One region of the Synechococcus sp. 'PEA 65AY6A-5F PE A' genome, then DNA from elsewhere that is predicted to be linked to it. Evidence: predicted binding sites of a transcription regulator. Region 1 holds the regulator's gene; each other region holds the start of a gene.
The links. The regulator NtcA, encoded in region 1, controls nitrogen genes in cyanobacteria. The targets are predictions, from matches to a motif close to GTANCNNNNGNTAC.

Region 1 (7,077 bases):
GCAGTGTTCTGGAAGTAGAGTTTCTGCAACTGGAAACGCCGGCCAGTGGCTCTAGCCCTGCTGAAGTTAGCCCTTTGCCGCGGGATCCCCAAGGCCAGGTGCAAATTCAAGCAGGCCGCAACCTCGCCATCGCCCTGCGCAACAGGGCCCTTACGCCGGTGCACGTCTATGTAACAGTCTTTGACGAACGGCAGTGCAGCGTCGGTTTAGTCTATCCCTACCAGCCGGACTCTCCTGCCCGCCTGCGCCCCAGCGAAAGCGTATTAGTTGGCTCTGGCCCTCGCTATCTGCTCCAGATGCAACTGCCCGAAGACACAGAAACGGCGGTGGATCGCTTCAAAATCTGGGTCACCAGTACCGGCATGCAGCCGGGCATTATGGCAATGCCCCCTCTAGGACAAAGGCTGGAGCCCCCCTCTGACGATCCCTATGGCTCCGGATCCCGTCTGGATAGAGAAGTCAGGCTGGCCATTCTGGGCAAGGCGGGCAGCACGCCCATGCCAGCTTTTGCGGAGGATCCCTGGTGGTGTATGGAACAAGCTGTCAAAATTGTGGCTTAAGCTAATGCTCTTGGGTGCCTTTCAGACTTCTCGAAGGTGACTTTTTAAGATCCTCTCAAATGTAGCCTCAACCTCATCAACACTGATGACCGACAAATGATAGAGAGAGGATAGACGGGTTTTTGCATCTTGACTAACGTCGGTCAAAACCATGATGGCTTGGTTTCTCTGAAGACCAAGGAGGTCAGAAGCAATCTTGGAGTACTTTTGTACTTTATCTTGGTACTCACCTGTCGTCGACTCTACCCAGTAAAATTGATCATTAAAGCGGAAGAGAAGATCCATCTCAAAATAATCTTTGTCTAGCAAAGTAACTTCGGCATTTGCTACGCAAGCAAAATCAATCTTCCCAGTTTGCCTTTTAGCAAGGCAACTCAACCTATTCCTAACGTATCTCTCCAGCCAGTTTCCTGAGAGAAAATTCTGTGCTTCTGGAGATCTGCTGGCTCTTGCTTCCAGACGCTTAGACGCTTTATAGTATCTATACTCTTCCAAAAATTCAATCTGGCGTAGCTCTGTGGCAACCTGGCAAGTTGTGCCAATTACTTGTTTAGGTTCGTCTCTAAGGTTTATTGAGAAAGAGTCTCCGCTGTTCATATTTGACTTAATCATTCCATAGAATCTTTTGATCAAAGAGTACTTACGACCCATAAGGTCAGCTATTCGATCTAGCTTCTCCTCTTTTTTCTCCATATCTATGCTTCTCTTATATATTCTTTTGATCTTTATTTTTTTCGAGTTTAAGAAAGATTTTATCTTCATGTCAACTTCTTGCATGTTAGAAGCAGCTACTTTTTCCTTATCTCTCGGTACATCGTCTGGTAGACTATTCTTTATTGTTTTATGGATGGCAGCCTGCTCTTTTTGAGAGTTTTGATCTGTAGCTTGGGATATCTCTAATCTGGAAGATTTTTTAAGAGCAACCTGTAGTTGCTGATAGATACCTCTAGCTTCTTTCACTAAGTTTTCTAGGATAGCTTGCCGACTGTTGAGCTGCTCACTATGTTCAGCTAGCTTTACAGATATAGCCTGCGTAAGATCCTTACCCCAAACCTGCAGACCTTCTCCTAACTTGATTAAGGTTTTGTCGAGTTCTTGGCCCAGCCATGAAGATATCTCTCTAATGACCTCTCGCTGCCAGGCCTCTGGTCTAGGATTGGCCTTGTAACGGCGGGCAACGTAAACACCCAATGAGAAACCAACAGCCACTCCAATTAACAAAGCCAAAACGAGGTCCATCAGATTGGCTCCTTGCCCCTATTGTTACTTTTTGTCTAGGTTAACTAGGTTACCCGCCTGTTTCAAGATTCTCAGGCAAGAAGAGGCGTATCTTGTCCCGAAGAGCCGAGCAGGGATCCCAACCAGCTTTGTTGGAGCGCTTTCTGGGCGGGAGTGAGTTCTGGCAGGGCTTCGAGGGTGTACACATCCGGGCGAGGTGGATCTAAGGGGATCCAGAAGTGCTTCAACTGATCGCCCTGAAAGACGCTCAGGCAGATGGCCTGGTGGGGCTGGTAGGCCGCCAAGCGTTCTGGCAAGTTGGCAGCGCTTACCCGGAAGCCATCCAAGGCCACCAACTCATCGCCAGCCCAGATGCCGGCTTTTTGAGCGGGGGATCCCATCTCGACGGCGCTGATGCGATTGCCTTCGCCGTTGAAGTTGAGGCCCAGGTAGGGGGGAGGGTTGGGTCGGCTGAAGTGAACCTTGAGGGTGAGGCCAAAGGGGTGGAGGTAGGCGTTGTAGTCTAGCTCTTCCGTGCCGTCCACATAGGCGGCGAAAAAGGGGCTGAGATCGGCGCCGGCTGCCCGCTCAAACGCCTCTTGCAAGTCTTGGTTGCTGTAGCCTTTCTCTGTCCGACCAAAGCGCTGCCACAGATCCCGCAGGGCCGTGTCCAGGGATCCCTGCCCCCCTGAGAGGTGGCGAATGTGCAGATCTAGCAGCCAGCAGACCAAAGCGCCCTTTAGGTAATAGGAAACCTGGCTGTTGAGGCTATTTTCGTGGGGACGGTAGAGCTTGATCCAGGCGTCGAAACTGGATTCTCGCAGCGATTGTACGGCTCGACCTGGAGTGCGCTGCAGCCGGCCAATTTGCTCGGCCAGGATCTTTAAAAAATCTTCGGCGCTGAGGATCCCTGCCCGCAGCAAGATGACATTTTCGTAGTAGCTGGTTGCCCCCTCGCAAAACCACAGACAGTCCACGTAGTTTTCTTGGTTGTAGTTAATTTTCTCCAAAGCCAGAGGGCGCAGCCGCTTGACGTTCCAAGCATGGAAAAGCTCATGGGCCAGCAGCGCCAAAAAGCGGCGGTAGGAGTGGGGCTGATGCAGCTCCAGTCCAGAATAATTGAGGGTGGCACTGTACTTGTGCTCCAGGCCGCCAAATCCCCCGGCTGACAAATGCACAATAAACCAGTAGCGGTCGTAGGGCAGCTCGCCAAAAAACGCCGCCGTGGCCCGGACAATTTTCTCGGCATCGGCCACCGCTTGCTCCAAATTTAGGGTGCCCGCTCCCCAGACCACGAAGTAGTGAGGGATCCCTTCCACCGCAAACGACCGCAACTGGTGCAGGCCCACCTCCACCGGGCTATCCACCAGCTCGTCGTAGTCTGCCGCCACAAAAGACTGGCCGGAAGCAGCATCCTCAGAAGAAGACCTCAAAGGTCGCAAACTGGTGGCGACGTGCCAGTCGGGTTTGGGAGGGATTATCGTCAAGGTGTAGGGCTCCCGCTCGCGACCGGGCACGTAGAGAAAGAGCGCCGCCCCGTTGAAGTAGGCGTGGGTGAGATCCAAATGGTTGGTGCGCACCGTCAGCTCGTAGGCGTAGACCCGATAGCGGATCGCGACAGCCGAACAGCGGGGCGGCTCGATCTCCCAAGTGTGCTTATCTACCTTCCGCCAGGCCAAAGGGATCCCTTGCTCCGTTGCTGCCTGAAACTCTTGCACATGGCGGGCATATTCCCGCACCAGGTAGGATCCCGGCGTCCACACCGGCAGCCGCAGTTGCAGAGGTACTTCTGGATCCACCTCTTGGATCTGTAGTTCCACCTCCAAAAGGTGATTGGCCGGCTCCGGCATCCGCACCGTGAAATGCTGACGGCTTAGCTGAGAAGGGGCGGCAACCCCACCCTGCGCGATCCCCATATAACTTTCCTCGCACCTCCCGCCTGCACCGTCCCAAAACAGTGCGCTAGAGGCATATCTTGGACAGGAGACAAGACTTCAAAGATGTAGCTCCTGCTACAAAGATATCCAAGCAGAGTCTTTTAGCTTAGGATAATCTTGCCGCCGAGGTCATTTTTGAGTCAAGGGTGGCTTGGGTCAATAGCGGGCAGCTCAACCCCGGCACTCCTGGCTGATCTTGTTGGGTTGATTCTAAGGGATAAACTGACCTTAAAAGGTTGAAGAATATGGCAGTGGCCATTGCAGAAAAATCTCTGGTTGCAGCCTTCAAACAGTTGGGAGGGCCTCACCATCCTCCGGTTATCGAAACGTTTGAGCGCGGTAAGACCATCTTCTTTCCTGGGGATCCGGCGGAGCGGGTTTACTTTTTGGTGAAAGGAGCTGTCAAGCTCTCGCGGGTCTACGAAATGGGGGAAGAAATTACCGTCGCTCTCCTGCGGGAAAACAGCATCTTTGGGGTGCTCTCCTTCATCACGGGGCAGCGCTCCGACCGCTTCTATCACGCGGTGGCCTTTACCCGCGTCGAGCTGCTCTCTCTGCCCATCGAACAGGTGGAAAAATCCTTGCGGGAGAACGCTGAGCTCTCCATGTTGCTCCTCAAGAGCCTGTCTTCCCGCATCTTGCAGACGGAGATGATGATCGAGACGCTGGCCCACCGCGACATGGGATCCCGTCTGGTCAGCTTTCTACTGATCCTCTGCCGCGACTTCGGGGTGCCCGGCCCCAATGGAGTCACCATCGATCTCAAGCTATCCCACCAGGCCATTGCGGAAGCGATCGGCTCCACTCGCGTCACCATCACTCGTCTGTTGGGGGAGCTGCGCAAGAAGAACTACATTTCCATCCACAAGAAAAAGATCACCGTCCACGACCCAATGCAGCTTGGCCATCGCTTTGCCTAGGGGGAGAAGCTGCCCCTAGGGCCGTTTCCAGGAATTTACCAGTCGGGACAATCCCTCCCTCTGGGAGAGGAGTAGCCGTGCCACCAGGGCAGGGCAGCGACGAGGGAACCTCCCCTCAACCACCAGGGGCTGAGAGCGATCCTTGGGGGGAGGCTTGCTGCTGGGCCAGAGCAGCCAAGATCTTTTCCCCCATTTCCCGACAGCCGACGAGGGTCATCCCCTCAGAGTAGATGTCGGCAGTGCGGTAGCCCTGGGCCAAAACCGCCTCGACGGCCTGTTCGATGCGGTCGGCAGCCTGGGGCTGATCCAAGGAGTAGCGCAGCAGCATTGCCCCGGAGAGCACCTGGGCAATGGGGTTGGCCTTGTCTTGTCCGGCAATATCCGGGGCTGACCCGTGTACGGGTTCGTACACCCCAGGGCCAGAGGATCCCAAAGAGGCAGAGGGCAACATGCCGATGGACCCGGTCAGCATCGCCGCCTCGTCGGAGAGGATATCCCCGAAGAGGTTCTCCGTGAGAATGACGTCAAACTGCTTGGGCCAGCGCACCAACTGCATGGCAGCATTATCGACGTACAGGTGGGACAGCTCCACGTCGGGGTACTCAGCCGCAATGGCGGTAACCCGCTCCCGCCACAGTTGTGACACTTCCAGGACATTGGCTTTATCCACCGAGCAGAGCTTGCGCCGGCGTTTGCGGGCCAGTTCAAAAGCCACACGGGCAATGCGATCCACCTCCGCCTCGCTGTAGGCCATGGTGTTCACACCCCGCCGGGATCCCTTGGCATCTGTGAAGATCCCTTTGGGTTGGCCGAAGTAGATGCCGCCGGTGAGCTCCCGCACCACCACCAGGTCGATCCCGGCAACCACCTCCGGCTTGAGGGAAGAGGCCTGCACCAGTTGCGGAAAGATCTTCACCGGGCGCAAGTTGGCAAACAGCCCCAGGCCCGCCCGCAAGCCCAACAAAGCCCGCTCAGGGCGCTTCTCCCGCGGCAGGGTGTCGTACTTAAAGTCGCCAACTGCCGCCAAGTAAACAGCATCGCTCTCCTGGGCCATTTTCAAGGTCTCTGGCGGCAAGGGATCCCCCGTGGCTTCGTAGGCGGCCCCGCCAATCAAGCCCTCCTGCCACTGGAGGGAAAACCCCACCTGAGCGGCAACCGCATCCAAAACCGCCCGCCCCACCTGCATGATTTCAGGACCGATCCCATCTCCGGCTAGGGCTGTAATCCGATAGGTTCGGACAGCAGAGGAAGGAACGCTCATGGGCGGTCACAGCAAAAGAATGCGTAGCGATATTACCATCCCTTGGCCCCCAGGTTTGCCGAAAAGTCCCCCACGTCCAAAAAAAGTGCAGCCCGGCCACCGGCCTGCTGCACTCAGAGTTATCAAGCCGATATTCTGCCCTCTAGAACAGGCCCAGGGTGACCCACTTATCCAGAGGCAAGGTGGCGCCAATGCCCAAATAGAGGGTGACCAAGGTGCCGATCAAAAACACCGTCGTCGCCACGGGGCGGCGCAGCGGATTCTGAAACTTGTTGACGTTTTCGATGAAAGGCACAAACAGAAGGCCGACCGGAATGGCCGACATCAGGGCAATGCCCAAGAGCTTGTTGGGAGCAATGCGCAAAATGTGAAACGCGGGGTAGAGATACCACTCCGGCAGAATTTCCAGCGGCGTGGCAAAAGGATCCGCCGGCTCGCCGACACCCGCCGGATCCATGACCGCCAGGCCGACAATCACCCCAATAGTGCCCAGGATCACCACCGGGAACATAAAGAGCAAATCGTTGGGCCAAGCGGGCTCCCCGTAGGTCATGTGGCCCATGTTCTTCTTCAGCTTGGCCAAAACTTTGGGATTGTCTAGGTCAACTTTGCGGGTAATCGCCTCGGTTGCTATCACTTGCTTTGAGACCGGCATAGCCATTCTCCTTGTCTAGGGCAAAAGTTCTGAAAAGATGCATCCAGGGTGCCCGGCTCACAAGAACCGGTTTGGGATCACAAAGGCCCGGAGATGCCCTGGCGGCGGATCATCAGAAAGTGCATCGTCATGAAGACCGCCGTCAGCCAAGGCAACACAAAGGTGTGCAGGCTGTAGAAACGGGTGAGGGTGGCTTGGCCAACTGCCTCGCCGCCGCGGATAAGCTGGACCAGGGCATCCCCCACCACCGGAATGGCACTGGGCACCCCGGAGACGATCTTGACTGCCCAATAGCCCACCTGATCCCAAGGCAGGGAGTAACCGGTAACCCCAAAGGAAACCGTCAGTACCGCCAAGATCACGCCGGTTACCCAGGTCAGCTCGCGCGGCTTCTTGAACCCCCCCGTCAGGTAAACCCGGAAGGTGTGTAGAATCATCATCAACACCATCATGGAAGCACTCCAGCGGTGGATGGAGCGCAGCAGCCAGCCGAAGTTGACCTGGGTCATGATGTAGTTGACCGATT
Region 2 (7,077 bases), on a different contig from region 1:
GGGACTGGCTGGCCTTTAAGATCGAGTCCCACAACCATCCTTCCGCCGTGGAACCCTTCCAGGGGGCGGCCACCGGGGTGGGGGGCATCCTGCGGGATATCTTTACCCTGGGCGCCCGCCCCATTGCGCTGTTGAACTCTTTGCGCTTTGGGCCGCTCACGGATCCCCGCAACCGCCGCCTCATGGCCAGGGTGGTGGAGGGGATCGCCCACTACGGCAACTGCGTGGGGGTGCCCACGGTGGGGGGGGAAGTGGCGGTGGATCCCTGCTACAGCGGCAACCCCCTGGTCAACGTCATGGCCCTGGGCCTGCTGGAGACGCCGGCGGTGGTGAAGTCGGCAGCGCGGGGAGTGGGCAACCCGATCTTGTACGTCGGCGCCACCACCGGCCGGGACGGGATCCGCGGGGCCAGCTTTGCCAGCGCCGAGCTCAAGGAGGACGCGCAGCAGGATCGGCCGGCGGTGCAGGTGGGGGATCCCTTTCTGGGCAAATGTCTCATCGAGGCCTGCCTGGAGGCCTTTGCCACGGGAGCGGTGGTGGCGGCCCAGGACATGGGGGCAGCCGGGATCACCTGCTCCACCGCAGAGATGGCCGCCAAAGGAGGGGTGGGGATCCGCTTTGACCTCGACCGCGTGCCGGCGCGGGAAAGCGGCATGGCGGCTTGGGAATACTTGCTCTCGGAGTCCCAGGAGCGGATGCTGCTGGTGGTGCAAAAAGGCCGCGAGGCGGAGGTAATGGAGATCTTCCATCGCTGGGGCCTGCAGGCCAGCGTGGCCGGAGAAGTCATTGCCGAGCCGCTGGTGGAGATCTGGCACCAGGGATCCTGCGTGGTGAGGGTGCCGGCGCGGGCCTTGGCGGAGGATACTCCTGTTTACGTCCGCCCCCTGTTGCCAGAGCCGCCGGAGTATGTGCAAGCGGCATGGCAATGGGATCCCGCCACTCTACCCCCCTGCGATCGCGAAGGGATTCACCTAGGTCAGGCAACGCTGGCCTGGCAAGAGGTGCTGCTGCAGCTTTTGGCCCGCCCCACCCTGGCCAGCAAAGCCTGGATCTACCGCCAGTATGACCACCAGGTGCAAAACAACACCGTCCTTTGGCCGGGACAGGGAGATGCGGCGGTTATCCGCATCCGCTCCCAAAAATTTGGCGTGGGCGAGGTGCCCCCTCTGCAGGCTGCCCGCAAAGCCATTGCCGCCACCCTAGATGGCAATGGCCGCTGGGTGTATTTGGATCCCTACGAGGGGGCCAAGGCCGCCGTGGCCGAAGCCGCCCGCAACCTCTCCTGCGTGGGGGCGGATCCCCTAGCCATAACCGACAACCTCAACTTCGGCAGCCCGGAAAACCCAGTGGTGTACTGGCAGTTGGCCCTGGCCTGTCGGGGGATTGCCGAGGCCTGCCGCGCCCTGGGCACGCCGGTTACGGGGGGGAACGTCTCCCTCTACAACGAGAAGGGATCCCAGGCCATCTACCCCACCCCCGTCATCGGCATGGTGGGCCTCATTCCGGACTTGAAATTCATCTGTGGCCAGGGGTGGCAGCAAGAAGGGGATCTCGTCTACCTCTTGGGATCCCAGGCCGTCACCAGCCTGGGCGGCAGCGAGTATTTGGCGGCAATCTACAACAAGGTCACGGGTCGTCCTGCCCCCGTGGATCTGGAGCTGGAAAAGCGCGTGCAAGGGGCCTGCCGCCACGGCATCCGCCAGGGGTGGGTGCGCTCCGCCCACGACTGCAGCGAGGGAGGGCTGGCGGTGGCCTTGGCAGAAGCCTGCCTGAGTGGGGGCCGCGGCGCCAGCGTCTCCCTAGCTCCTGGATCCCTGCGCTGGGATCAGGCCCTCTTTGGCGAGGGATCCAGCCGCATCCTCGTTTCTGTGGACCCGGCCCAGCACTCTCCTTGGGAAGCCTACTTAGAGTCGCAGCTCCCCGGCCAGTGGCAGCTTCTAGGACAGGTGGGCGGGCCTGCGGATCCGTTGGTGTTGACAACGGCAGAAGGGGATCCCCTGTTGTCAGTCTCTTTGGCCGCCCTGCAGGGTGCCTACTACAGCGCCTTTGCCGACTAGCCGCCTAGCTCCCCTCTCCCTCAGGGAGAGGGGCTGGGAGAGGGGCCGGGGGTGAGGGGGACTACCTCAAGCTGATTTTGCCTCAGACAAATTGGCCTGGATCACCTCCCGGTAGTGGGACTTGGGCTTGACACCCACCACCTGAGCCACCAGCTCCTTGTTTTTGAAAAACTGCACCGTCGGCGTGCAGGTGACCCCCCCTGCCTCGGCGATCTCCGGGTCTTTCTCGATGTCGATCTCCACCACATGCAGCTTGTCGGCAAACTCTTCGATGACCTTGTTCAAGATCAGCTTGAGGGCATGACAAGGGGCACAGGTGGGGGCGGTGTACTTGACCATCAGCAGGCGATCGCTTTCGTGGTAGAGCCGCCGCAGGGCATAGCTCCCCTCGTGGCAGGTCTGGCTGAAGTCGAGGTCATCTTGCACCTCCTGCTCAAAACTGGCCTCCTCAACAGCCGAGTCTCCCCCCGGCTCTACCTCGACAGCAGAGGCAGAAGCGGGCTCAAGATGGCTTTGAGGGACGACGTGATACTCCTGTGCCAGGCCGTGTTCGGAGAGCCAGCGCTCCGCCAGCATGGCCGCCATACAGCCGGTGCCGGCAGCGGTGATGGCCTGGCGAAACTCGTGATCCTGCACATCCCCGGCGGCAAACACGCCCTCTACACTGGTGGCTACAGATCCTGGGCGGGTGACAATGTAGCCCACTTCATCCAGTTCCAGTTGCCCTTTGAACAAGTCGGTGTTGGGCTTGTGGCCGATGGCGTAGAACAGGCCGCCCACTGCCATCTCCCGGATCTCGCCCGTCTGGTTGTTGCGCACCTTCACCCCCGTCAGGCGCAGGCCGTCGCCCAGAACCTCCACCGCCTCCGTGTGCCAGTGGACGGTAATCTTGGGGTGGTTGAGCACCCGGTCTTGCATGGCCTTGCTGGCCCGCATCTTGCCACTGCGCACCAGCATGTGGATATGGGATCCAAACTTGGTCAGGTAGGTGGCCTCCTCACAGGCGGTATCGCCGCCGCCAATGACCACCAGCTCCACCCCCCTAAACATGGGCATGGCCCCATCGCAGACGGCGCAGGCCGACATGCCCCGGTTCCAGTAGATCTCCTCTCCGGGCAAGTGCAGGCGCTTGGCCGTGGCCCCGGTGGCAATAATCAGGCTGTGGGTGCGCACTTCCCGTTCGTCAGAGCGAACCACAAAAGGCCGCTGGCTCAGATCCACAAAGGTGACGTCCTCGGGGTAAAGCTCTGCCCCCCACCGCTGCGCCTGGGCACGCATGTTTTTCATCAGTTGGGGGCCACTGATGCCCTCGGGAAAACCCGGAAAGTTCTCCACCTCGGTGGTGGTCATCAACTGCCCGCCCGGGATCCCGCCCACCTGAAACCCCTCAAACACAACCGGCTTCAGGTTGGCACGCCCGGCATAAATGGCCGCCGTAAACCCAGCAGGGCCAGAACCAATAATCACCACGTTCTCAACCCGACTTTGCTCTGTCATCCGATGTCGCTCCTTGCTGTTGCTGAAAACTAAACCAAACTCATAACGACTACGTTTTAGCCTAACACGAGCTGGTACCCTCGGCGAGGCTGGAGCTTGTTAGTCCCATTTTCGCTTTCCTCTAGCTAGGGGGACAGGGTTTTGTCTCTGTCTGGAGGACAACAGGGCAGAAACGCCTGGCTGAGAGGCGCGATGGCCAACCTCTGGAGCAGAAGGCCAAAGCCAGGGCAATTTCGTATCAGAAACTACAAAATGCTGAGATCGGCCTTTCTAGGATGGGTGAGCGCTTTTGGCCCATTCAAGTCGAAGCGTGGGGATCCCGTCTAGCTTTGATTACCCCAGTCTCAACCGCAACCCAATTAGGAGAGAGTAATGGCATCCACGCCCCAAGAAGTGCTTCAGATGATCCAGGACAACGATGTCCAGATGGTGGATCTCAAGTTTGTGGACATCTTCGGCACCTGGCAGCATGTCTCCTTCCACTCTTCAATGCTGACAGAGCAAGTTTTTAGCGAAGGGCTGCCCTTTGATGGCTCCAGCATCCGGGGCTGGAAATCCATCAACGAGTCGGACATGTACATGGTGCCAGACCCCAAAACGGCCTGGATCGACCCCTTTTTCCAAGTGCCCACCCTCAGCCTCATCTGCAACATCATCGAGCCGCGCACTGGCCAGCCCTACAGCCGTTGTCCTCGGAGCCTGGCCATGCGGGCGGTTGCCTATCTGCAGTCTACCGGCATTGCCGACACGGCTTACTTTGGCCCAGAGGCAGAGTTTTTCATTTTTGAAGATGTGCGGTTTGACCAAACCCAAAATGCCGGCTACTACTTCGTAGATTCGATTGAGGGCCGCTGGAACTCAGGCCGGGAGGAAAAAGGCGGCAACCTCGGTTACAAGCCGCGCTACAAAGAAGGCTATTTCCCCGTCCCGCCTACCGATGCTCATCAAGACCTCCGCACCGAGATGCTGCTGACGATGGCCAAGTTGGGGGTGCCTATCGAGAAGCACCACCACGAGGTGGCTACCGGCGGGCAAGGGGAGCTGGGCTACCGCTTTGCCGATCTGATCACGGCTGCCGACTACATGATGATTTACAAGTACGTGATCCGGAACGTGGCCCGCAAGCACGGCAAGACAGTGACGTTCATGCCCAAGCCCCTCTTCAATGACAACGGCAGCGGCATGCACACGCACCAGTCCCTCTGGAAAGACGGTCAGCCCCTGTTCTACCAAGAGGGCAACTATGCCGATCTCAGCGAAACGGCTCTCTACTACATCGGCGGCCTGCTCAAGCACGCCCCGGCCATCCTGGCCTTCACCAATCCCACCACCAACTCCTACAAGCGCTTGGTGCCCGGGTTTGAGGCGCCGGTAAACCTGGCCTACTCGCAGGGCAACCGCTCGGCTTCCATTCGCATTCCGGTCACGGGCAAAAATCCCAAGGCCAAGCGGCTGGAGTTTCGCTGCCCCGATGCCACCTGCAACCCCTACATCGCCTTCTCGGCCATGTTGATGGCCGGCTTGGACGGGATCAAGAACAAGATCCACCCCGGCGAGCCCCTGGACAAAGACATCTACGATCTAGAGCCAGACGAGCTGGCCAAGATCCCCTCCACGCCCGGATCCCTGCTGGATGCTTTGGAAAGCCTGCAGAAGGATCACGCTTTCTTGTTGGAGGGAGGCGTCTTTACTGAGGATCTCATCGAGGCCTATATTGAGTACAAGATCGACAACGAGATCAACCCCATTAATCTGCGGCCTCACCCCTACGAGTTTGCCCTCTATTTCGACGCCTAATCGAGGTTTTCATCTAAAGCATTAGTTCTCGACCAAGGCTTTTGAACGGGATCCCTTCTTGCTGGAGGGATCCCTTTTTTGTGCCTGCTATGGTACTCTGGGTGGGGGTGCTGAGTTTACAAACTCAGGGGGGGGTTTGGATGGGATGGCTTATAGCTCTTATTATTTGGGTCCTTATTCTCTTAGGCCTTCTGGCGCTTGTTGTCTATCTAGAGAAGCTAGCTGACTATCTAGAGAAGAAGCGTCGGGAAGCTTTGGAGCAGGTGGCCAGGAGCCTGGGCATGTCGTTTTCAGCAGAGCTACCCGAAGGGATCCGCTCCCGCTTGCTTCAGGCAGGCTTTAAACTATTTGAACAAGGCTACGATCGACGTTTCTACAACTCAATGTCCAAGCGGCTAATCGATGGAACTGAGATCGGTGCCTTTGACTATCAGTATGGGTACCCCAGCGGCAGGGGCAAGAGGCGGGCCAGGGCAGGAGCGCCCACACCCGACGATCATAGGTACCCCAGCGGCAGGGGCAAGAGTCGCAGGATTGTCTGGGGCAAGAGTCGCGGCACTCATTGCCAGTCTGTTTTCTGGGCCTATTGCGAAGACCTACGGCTACCTCATTTTCGGCTGCACCCAGAAGTTCCCTTGTTCCACGACGTTGCTAAAGCTTTTGGCATGCAGGATATCAATTTCGAGAACCATCCCGACTTTTCTCGCCGCTACCTTTTGCGCGGAGAAGATGAGGCTAAGATTCGCCTGCGCTTCCACCCCAGTTTCCTCAACTTCTTGGAGCAGCATCCTCCTTGTTGCGCTGAGGGATCCGGGCCGCAGCTTATTGTTTGGCGGGACGACCAACAGGTGAGTCCAGAAAAAATGGCAGACTGGCTGCGCTTCGGGGAAGAATGGGTGCAACGACTGCGGCTGCGTCGCGTTTAACTCTCTGGATCGTCCCTCAAGGCCACTCCCTGGGTATGATGAGAGGAAGAGTTTAAAAAACGTAACGTGTCTTCCTCATTGTCCCAGGCGGTTGTTCTCATTACAGGGGCCACAGGGGGCATTGGCAGCGCCCTTGTGCCTCTCCTGGCCCAGGCCGGAGCCCATCTAGTGCTGGCGGCGCGGCGAGAAGGGCCCCTAGCCACCTTGGCCGAGAAAGCAGTAGCCCTCGGGGCTGCTTCTGGAGTAGGGATCCCCACAGATGTAACAGACTACGCCCAGGTCGAGGCGCTGGTGACCCAAACGCTGCAGAGGCACGGGCGGATCGATGTGCTAATCAACCTCGCCGGCGCCGGCATCCTCAAACCTGCCCCGCAAATTACCCCTGTTGAGCTGGAGCGGATGCTGGCGGTCAACCTCAAGGGCAGCTTCTACACCAGCCAACTGGCGGCCAACGCCATGCGGGAGCAAAAATCCGGCCACATCCTCAACTTCCCCGGCATTCTGGGCCGCCACCCCATGGCCATGGCCTCTGCCTACTGTGCTGCCAAGTTTGGCGTGGTCGGTTTTACCAAGTGCATGGCTGACGAGCTGAAGCGCTTTGGGGTACGCTTTACTCTGTTTTACTTTGGCGGCATCGACTCCCCCTTCTGGGATCCCATCAGCCTCAAGGTGCAGCGGGACAAAATGCTCAGCCCTGCCACGGCTGCCGAGGCGATTCGCTTTGTCCTGACGATGCCTGCCAATGCCGTGCCCAACGAGGTGGTGTTGCAGCCGGAAAGCCACCAGTTTCTCTAAGGCTT
Region 3 (7,077 bases), on a different contig from region 1:
AAGGGAAACCCTAGGATCTGGGCGTAGAAATAAAGCTCTGCCTCCAAAGCCCGTTTGATGTTGGCCGCCTGGCGAAAGCCGTGTTGCTCTCCCTCGAAGGGCACATAGGCCACTGGGATCCCTTTGGCCTGCAGGGCAGCCACCATCCTCTCTGCTTGGTTGGGAGGGACGATGGCGTCCTCCAGGCCTTGAAAGAAGATAACGGGGCAGTTGAGACCCTCCAGGTGGTGGATGGGAGAGCGCTCCCGGTAGAGATCCCGCCGCTCCGGGTAGGGGCCAATTAAGCTGTCCAAGTAGTGGGACTCAAACTTGTGGGTCTCCTGGGCTAGGGCCTCTAGATCGCTCACCCCGTAGTAGCTGGCGCCGGCCTTGAAGACGGTGTGAAACGTCAGGGCCGCCAGGGTGGTGTAGCCGCCGGCGCTGCCGCCGCGAATGAGCAGCCGCTCCCCGTCCACCTTGCCCTGGGCTGCCAAGAATTGGGCCCCAGCGATGCAATCTTCCACGTCCACAAGGCCCCAGCGGCCCTTGAGGGCCTCCCGGTAGGCCCGCCCATAGCCGCTGCTGCCGCGGTAGTTGACATCCAAAACGGCAATCCCGCGGCTGGTCCAGTATTGGATCCCCAGGTCGAGCACGGCTGCCGTCGCCCCTGTGGGCCCACCGTGGCTTTTCACGAGCAGGGGCGGTTTTTCGCCGGCAGGGGCAACAAAGTCTCGGTTTTTGGGGGGATAGAAGAAGGCGTAGGCCACTGCCTTGCCGCCACCGGTGGGAAAAACAATGGGCTCTGGGATCGACAGATAGTCGGGATCCACCGCCACGCTGCTGGAACGGGCCACCACTTCCACCTGTCCAGAAGGCAAATCCAAACAAACCAAGGCTATGGCTTCCGTCGGGGATCCGGCCAGGAAAGCGGCTTTTTCCCCACTTACCTGCAGATTGTGGATCTCGGTGTAGGGCAAAGGGATCTCTTCCTGTTGCCCCGACTGGGGATCCAGGTAGGCCAAATGGCACAGACCCCCCTGTTGGTAGCAGGCCAGAATGCGCCCATCCCCAGCAAAGCCGTAGGTGCTCAGGCCAAACACCCACTGCGGCTCTCCAAACTCCGCTTCCATAGGGCAGAGGGGAATGGGGCCCTGGGGATCCCAGCGGTAGAGGTTCCACCAGCCGCTGCGGTCGGAAACAAAGTAGAGATCCCCCTGTGGCGACCACTGGGGCTGGAAAATCGACTCAGCCGGGCCGCCGGCCAGTTTTTGGGGTTCTCCCAAGCTGCCGTCAGGAGCCACTTCCGCTTGCCACAGCTCTGTGCCGTCCCAGGGCATCTGGGGGTGATCCCAGCTCAGCCAGACCAGCGTGCGGCCATCGGGGCTCAGCCGCGGGCTGGCATAGAAGTCGTGGCCCCTGGCCAGAACCTGCTGGGATCCGCTTTCTAGATCGATGGCGACCAGCGTATTTTCCGGCTCTCTCTGACGGCTGTGATCCTCGCGCACGCAGAGGATGCGTCGGAATGCCCTGTCCACCACCCCATCTGCATAGCGATAGGGGCCTGCTTCCGTCAGGGGCTGGGGATCTGAACCCGGCAGCAGGCGGTAGAGCCGTTGGTCAGCGAAGTTGCAAAAATACACTACCCCTGCCGACACCCAATAAGCTCCACCCCCATACTCATGCACCCGTGTCCGCACATTGAAAGGTGCCGGTGTCAGCTCCACCAGGATCCCGTCGGCAGAGCGCCGCATCAACACATTGCGCCCTTTTTCTTGCGGGCGGCCCTCCGTCCAGTAGAGCTCCCCCTGATCCCAAACCATCTGTCCCAAGCGCAGGGATCCCGTCACCACCAGGTCAGCGGTAATCGGGGATCGCCAAGATCCATAGCCAGCCTGTTGCACCATAAGCTGTTAACTCTCAACTAATTCTCGACCCCAGAACCCCTATTATGCCGGCAGCAAGGGATCCCTGCCTTTGCCTACAGCCTGTGGGGAAAGGGAGCCGAGAACAGGCTCGGATTCTGGGAAAAGGTATCCCGCGATACAATTCTCTCCGGGCTGAATGGGTTTGATGGAACACGTTAAGGCAACAGGGATGCACAACGCTTTCTCGACTGCAGGATTAGCCTTTTCCTCTGTTGATGTTGGGAAGGCATTCGGTGAAAGCCTCAGCCGACTGCAGTTGGGCAAATTTAACACATGGGCGAGGTGATGAGCTAGGTGCTTCCCTCTGTTGGCCGGGCTGCTGCAACAACTGGACTTCTTAACACCCTTTGCACTCACTTTGTTTCGGAGATCACCGATGGCTCTATCATTTAATCGTCGTCAAGTGCTGAAAATGGGCGCTCTGGCCGGAGCCGGGGCGGCCCTAGGGCCGCAGATCTGGGTGAAGCGATCCGTGCCCGCCTACGCCCAGGGAGAGACCATCCGCGTTGGCATTTTGCACTCCCTCAGCGGCACCATGGCCATTTCGGAAACCAGCGTGGTGGATGCGGAAAAGCTGGCTATCAAAGAGATCAATGCCGCCGGTGGGGTTTTGGGCAAGCAGATCGAGCCGATTATCGAGGATGGGGCTTCCGATTGGCCAACCTTTGCCGAGAAAGCCACCAAATTGATCGATGTGGACAAGGTGGCAACGGTGTTTGGATGCTGGACTTCGGCCAGTCGCAAAGCCGTGTTGCCGGTGTTTGAATCCAAGCAGCACCTGCTCTGGTATCCCGTGCAGTACGAAGGACAAGAGTGCTCCAAAAACATCTTCTACACCGGCGCTGCCCCCAACCAGCAGATCGAGCCTTCGGTGGAATGGCTGCTCAAGAACAAGGGCAAAGAGTTCTTCCTGGTGGGATCCGACTACGTGTTCCCCCGCACGGCCAACACCATCATCAAGGCCCAGTTGGAAGCCCTGGGGGGCAAAGTGGTGGGTGAAGACTATCTGCCTTTGGGCAGCACAGAAGTTACCCCCATCATCAGCAAGATCCGGGCCGCTCTTCCCAATGGCGGTGTGATCTACAACAGCTTGAACGGCGACAGCAACGTGGCCTTTTTCAAACAGTTGAAAGGGGCAGGGCTGGGGCCAGATCGCTATCCTTCCATGTCCGTCAGCATTGCCGAAGAAGAGGTACAGGCCATCGGCCCCGAATTCTTGGAAGGGCACTTCGCCGCCTGGAACTACTTTATGACGGTGGATACGCCTGCCAACAAGAAGTTTGTGGAGGCTTTCAAGGCAGAATACGGCCAAAACCGCGTCACCAACGACCCGATGGAAGCCGCCTACATCATGGTTTACATCTGGAAGCAGGCAGTGGAAAAAGCGGGAACAGTGGAAATCGACGCCGTGCGGCAGGCAGCCTATGGCCAGACCTTTGATGCCCCAGAAGGCTTGGTAACCATGAACACCAATCACCACCTGACCAAGTATGTGCGGATCGGCCAGGTGCGCTCTGACGGTTTGTTTGATGTCATCTTTTCTACGGATGCCGTGGAGCCGCAGCCCTGGAACCAGTTTGTGGCAGAGACCAAGGGTTTTGCCTGCGATTGGTCAGATCCGGCCAAGGGCGGTCGCTACAAAGTCAGCTAGTCCTGGCCAGGGCTGGGATCCCTTGCCGTTTGGATAGGGTCGGGGATCCCGCCTAGATGCTCGGTTAGCCTCCCTAGTTTAGTTTGAAGGAGGATCCCCTGCCCATGACCTTGCTCCTGGACAGCTTGTTCAACGGCATTAGCATTGGCACCGTCTTGCTAATAGCCGCTCTGGGCTTGGCCATTGTTTTCGGCCTCATGGGGGTCATCAACATGGCCCATGGGGAGCTGATGATGTTGGGGGCCTACACCACTTTTGTGGTTCAGAATGCCTTTCGTCCCCTAGGGGATCCCTGGCGGGATCTGTATATCTTCCCGGCTTTGGTGGCAGCCTTTGCCGTCACTGCTCTGGTAGGGTTGGCCTTGGAGCGGGGGGTGATTCGCTTTTTGTATGGCCGACCGCAGGAAACCCTTCTGGCCACTTGGGGTGTGAGCCTGATCCTGCAGCAGTTTGTGCGCAGCGTCAATTGGGTGCTGGCTTTCCGCTTGGGGGCCTTCGCGGTGCTCTTTTTTGGCGGCTGGTGGCTCTTGGCCAGGCGAACGGATTGGCCGCGCCTCAAAGGGTGGACGCTGGCGCTGCTACTGGTGCTTTCCACGGCAATTGCAGCGGTGGGGGGGCGGGTGCTGGCGCAAACCTATGCTTTGGCGGTTACCCAGCCTTGGTTCGGCGCCCAGAACAAAGACGTGACGGCTCCCCGGTGGCTGGGGGGTGGGATCCCGGTGGGCAACCTGTTTTTGCCCAATACCCGCCTGTTTATCATCGCCCTCACCATCCTCTGCATCCTGGGGCTGTACTTCTTCTTGCAACGCACCCGCTGGGGGCTGCGCATCCGGGCGGTTACCCAAAATCGGGCCATGAGCGCCTGTGTAGGGATCCCCACGCAAAAGGTGGATGCCCTTACCTTTGCCATCGGTTCGGGTCTGGCGGGAGTAGCCGGCGTGGCGGTCAGCCTGCTGGGATCCGTGGGGCCGAACACCGGCCAAAACTACATCGTGGATACCTTTATGGTGGTCGTCGTGGGGGGTGTCGGTAAGCTTTTGGGCAGCATTGTGGCAGCGCTTGGGATCGGGATTGCCAACTTTGTCATCGGCTCAGGGACGCTGGCTTTGATTTTTCCCAACGTGCCCATCCTGACCGATACCCTCAACTTTTTTGCCACCACGAGCATGGCCAAGGTGATGGTCTTTGCTTTGATCGTGGCCTTTTTGCAGGTGCGACCTCGGGGCCTTTTCCCCGAAAAAGGTCGTATGGTGGATGCCTAGGGAATGATCTCGCTTGGCGAAAACTCTAGGACCAGACTCTCCATCTTCTACTCCCTCACAAAGCCCATGAAACTGGTTCATTCCCCCCGTGCTGATCATGAAGTGGCTGCTCCCGCCGCGGGTGGGGATCCCAATTCTTCTCGCAAGCTTCTGTGGGAGGCCGGGATCCTCATCGTTTTGGTGCTGGCCTTGATCTTTGTGGCCCCAACTGTGCTGTCTGGCTTTCGGCTCAACTTGTTGGGGCGGTTTCTGGCCCTCAGCATTGTAGCTTTGGGGATCGACCTCATCTGGGGCTATACCGGCATGCTCAGCCTGGGGCATGGGGTGTTCTTTGCCTTGGGGGGCTACGCTCTGGGGATGCACCTGAAATTGCAATTGCCGGAAGGTCAGATACCGGAGTTTTTCAGCCTCTACGGGGTAACGGAATTGCCCTGGTTTTGGTATCCCTTTTATTCGTTTCCGTTTACGGCTGTTGCTGTGGTCTTGATTCCGGCTTTGGTGGCGGCAGCCCTGGGGTATTTGGTGGTGAGAAATCGCATCCGAGGGGTTTATTTTTCCATTTTAACTCAGGCCACCACGATCATTTTCTTTAACTTCTTCAACGGCCAACAGCGCTTAATCAACGGCACCAACGGCCTGACCAACTTCCAGACTTTGTTTGGCCTAGATGTCAACTCGTCCGAAATGCGCTTTGCTGTCTATGTCACTACAGTTCTGGCGGTGGTTTTGGCTTACCTTCTCTGTCGTTGGCTCACCAGCGGCTTATTCGGTCGGATCCTGGTAGCCATTCGAGATGACGAGCCGCGGGTTCGTTTTTCCGGCTACGATCCCACCGGCTTTAAAGTTCTGGTGTTTGCCGTGTCTGCTGCCCTGGCAGGCATTGCCGGAGCTTTGTTTACCTTGCAAACTGGGATCATCTCTCCCAATGCGATGGCCGTTCCCTTTTCCATTGAGATGGTAATCTGGGTGGCGGTGGGCGGTCGGGCCAGTTTGGTGGGGGCGGTGCTGGGGGCTCTGTTGGTTAACTTTGCCAAGAGCTTGCTGAGCGAAAATTTTCCGGAGATTTGGCTGTTTTTCCAGGGGGGATTGTTCCTGTTGGTGGTGCTGGTGCTGCCGGATGGACTGGTGGGTTGGGTGCGCACCCAAGGCAGGCAACTTTGGGTCACCGTTCAGCTTTGGCGCAGGCGTTTGGCAAATACTTCTCCAGCCTAAATCTGGCTTTCTCTTGAGGATGTCAGTTATGTGCAAGATATAAGTTTAAGGTAAGAGGATTCCATGGGTGAGCCAGCGATGCCAAGTTTCCTCTCCTATTTGATGGGTTTATTTGATGGGTTGAGAATCCGGTTTGACCTTTGGCCTTTCCGTTCTTGGATGTGATCCCTATGCTCACTGCAGCTCCCACCGCTACCCGACAAATTTTACAAACTCAGGATCTCACCGTCAGCTTTGATGGCTTCAAGGCTTTAGATGGGTTGAACTTCTCTCTGGAGGAAGGGGAGCTGCGGGTGGTCATCGGTCCCAATGGGGCGGGTAAGACTACATTTCTCGATGTGCTGACGGGCAAGGTTAAGCCTACTCGAGGCCGGGTGCTGTTTAAAGGAAAAGATCTGACCAAGCTCAAGGAACATGAGATCTCGATTTTGGGTGTTGGGCGCAAGTTTCAGACGCCGCGGGTCTATCAAAACTTGAGCGTGCGAGAAAACTTGGAGCTATCCCTCAACCCTGACAAAAGGGTTTTTTCCACCCTATTGGGCAAAAAGCATCTGCGAGAAAAAACGGATGCTCTTTTGGAAACCATTGGCCTCAGCCGTAAGGATCGGGTTCCGGCAGGGCTGCTTTCCCACGGAGAAAAGCAATGGCTGGAGATCGGCATGGTGATTGCTCAAGATCCGGATTTGCTGCTGCTGGATGAATGCGTGGCCGGGATGACGGACAAAGAAACAGAAGCTACAGGAGAGTTAATTCAATCCTTAGCCCAAAGCCACACCATTTTGGTGATCGAACATGACATGGTGTTTGTCCGGCAAATTGCCCGCAAGGTTACCGTTTTACACCAAGGCTCGGTGCTGTGCGAAGGTACCTTTGAGGATGTGAAAAACGACCCGCGAGTGATTGAGGTCTATCTCGGATCCCACAAGGGGAAAAACTAAGCAAAGAGGCTATAGTTCTGTATCTAATCGACTCATGCGCAGGCCTATGAATACGGAAAACGCGACCGCAACACAAAACTTATCCCGAGATGGATCCGGGCCTCTCCTGG

Region 2: the regulator NtcA is predicted to act here: its motif matches at 3,790-3,803, upstream of glnA (type I glutamate--ammonia ligase).
Region 3: the regulator NtcA is predicted to act here: its motif matches at 2,010-2,023, upstream of urtA (urea ABC transporter substrate-binding protein).

Annotation. Positions count from the first base shown of each region.
Region 1 covers NZ_JAOALE010000033.1:16,840-23,916, reverse strand. The annotation lists gene GG26_RS10835 (hypothetical protein) at 1-560, shown strand, start outside; gene GG26_RS10830 (hypothetical protein) at 582-1,799, opposite strand; gene GG26_RS10825 (M61 family metallopeptidase) at 1,871-3,694, opposite strand; gene ntcA (global nitrogen regulator NtcA) at 3,961-4,635, shown strand; gene leuB (3-isopropylmalate dehydrogenase) at 4,751-5,896, opposite strand; gene petD (cytochrome b6-f complex subunit IV) at 6,039-6,551, opposite strand; gene petB (cytochrome b6) at 6,629-7,077, opposite strand, start outside.
Region 2 covers NZ_JAOALE010000003.1:144,705-151,781, reverse strand. The annotation lists gene purL (phosphoribosylformylglycinamidine synthase subunit PurL) at 1-2,057, shown strand, start outside; gene trxB (thioredoxin-disulfide reductase) at 2,124-3,554, opposite strand; gene glnA (type I glutamate--ammonia ligase) at 3,927-5,351, shown strand; gene GG26_RS02275 (hypothetical protein) at 5,633-6,277, shown strand; gene GG26_RS02270 (SDR family oxidoreductase) at 6,344-7,072, shown strand.
Region 3 covers NZ_JAOALE010000014.1:26,504-33,580, forward strand. The annotation lists gene GG26_RS06585 (S9 family peptidase) at 1-1,883, opposite strand, end outside; gene urtA (urea ABC transporter substrate-binding protein) at 2,281-3,555, shown strand; gene urtB (urea ABC transporter permease subunit UrtB) at 3,660-4,817, shown strand; gene urtC (urea ABC transporter permease subunit UrtC) at 4,821-6,029, shown strand; gene urtD (urea ABC transporter ATP-binding protein UrtD) at 6,200-6,967, shown strand; gene urtE (urea ABC transporter ATP-binding subunit UrtE) at 7,002-7,077, shown strand, end outside.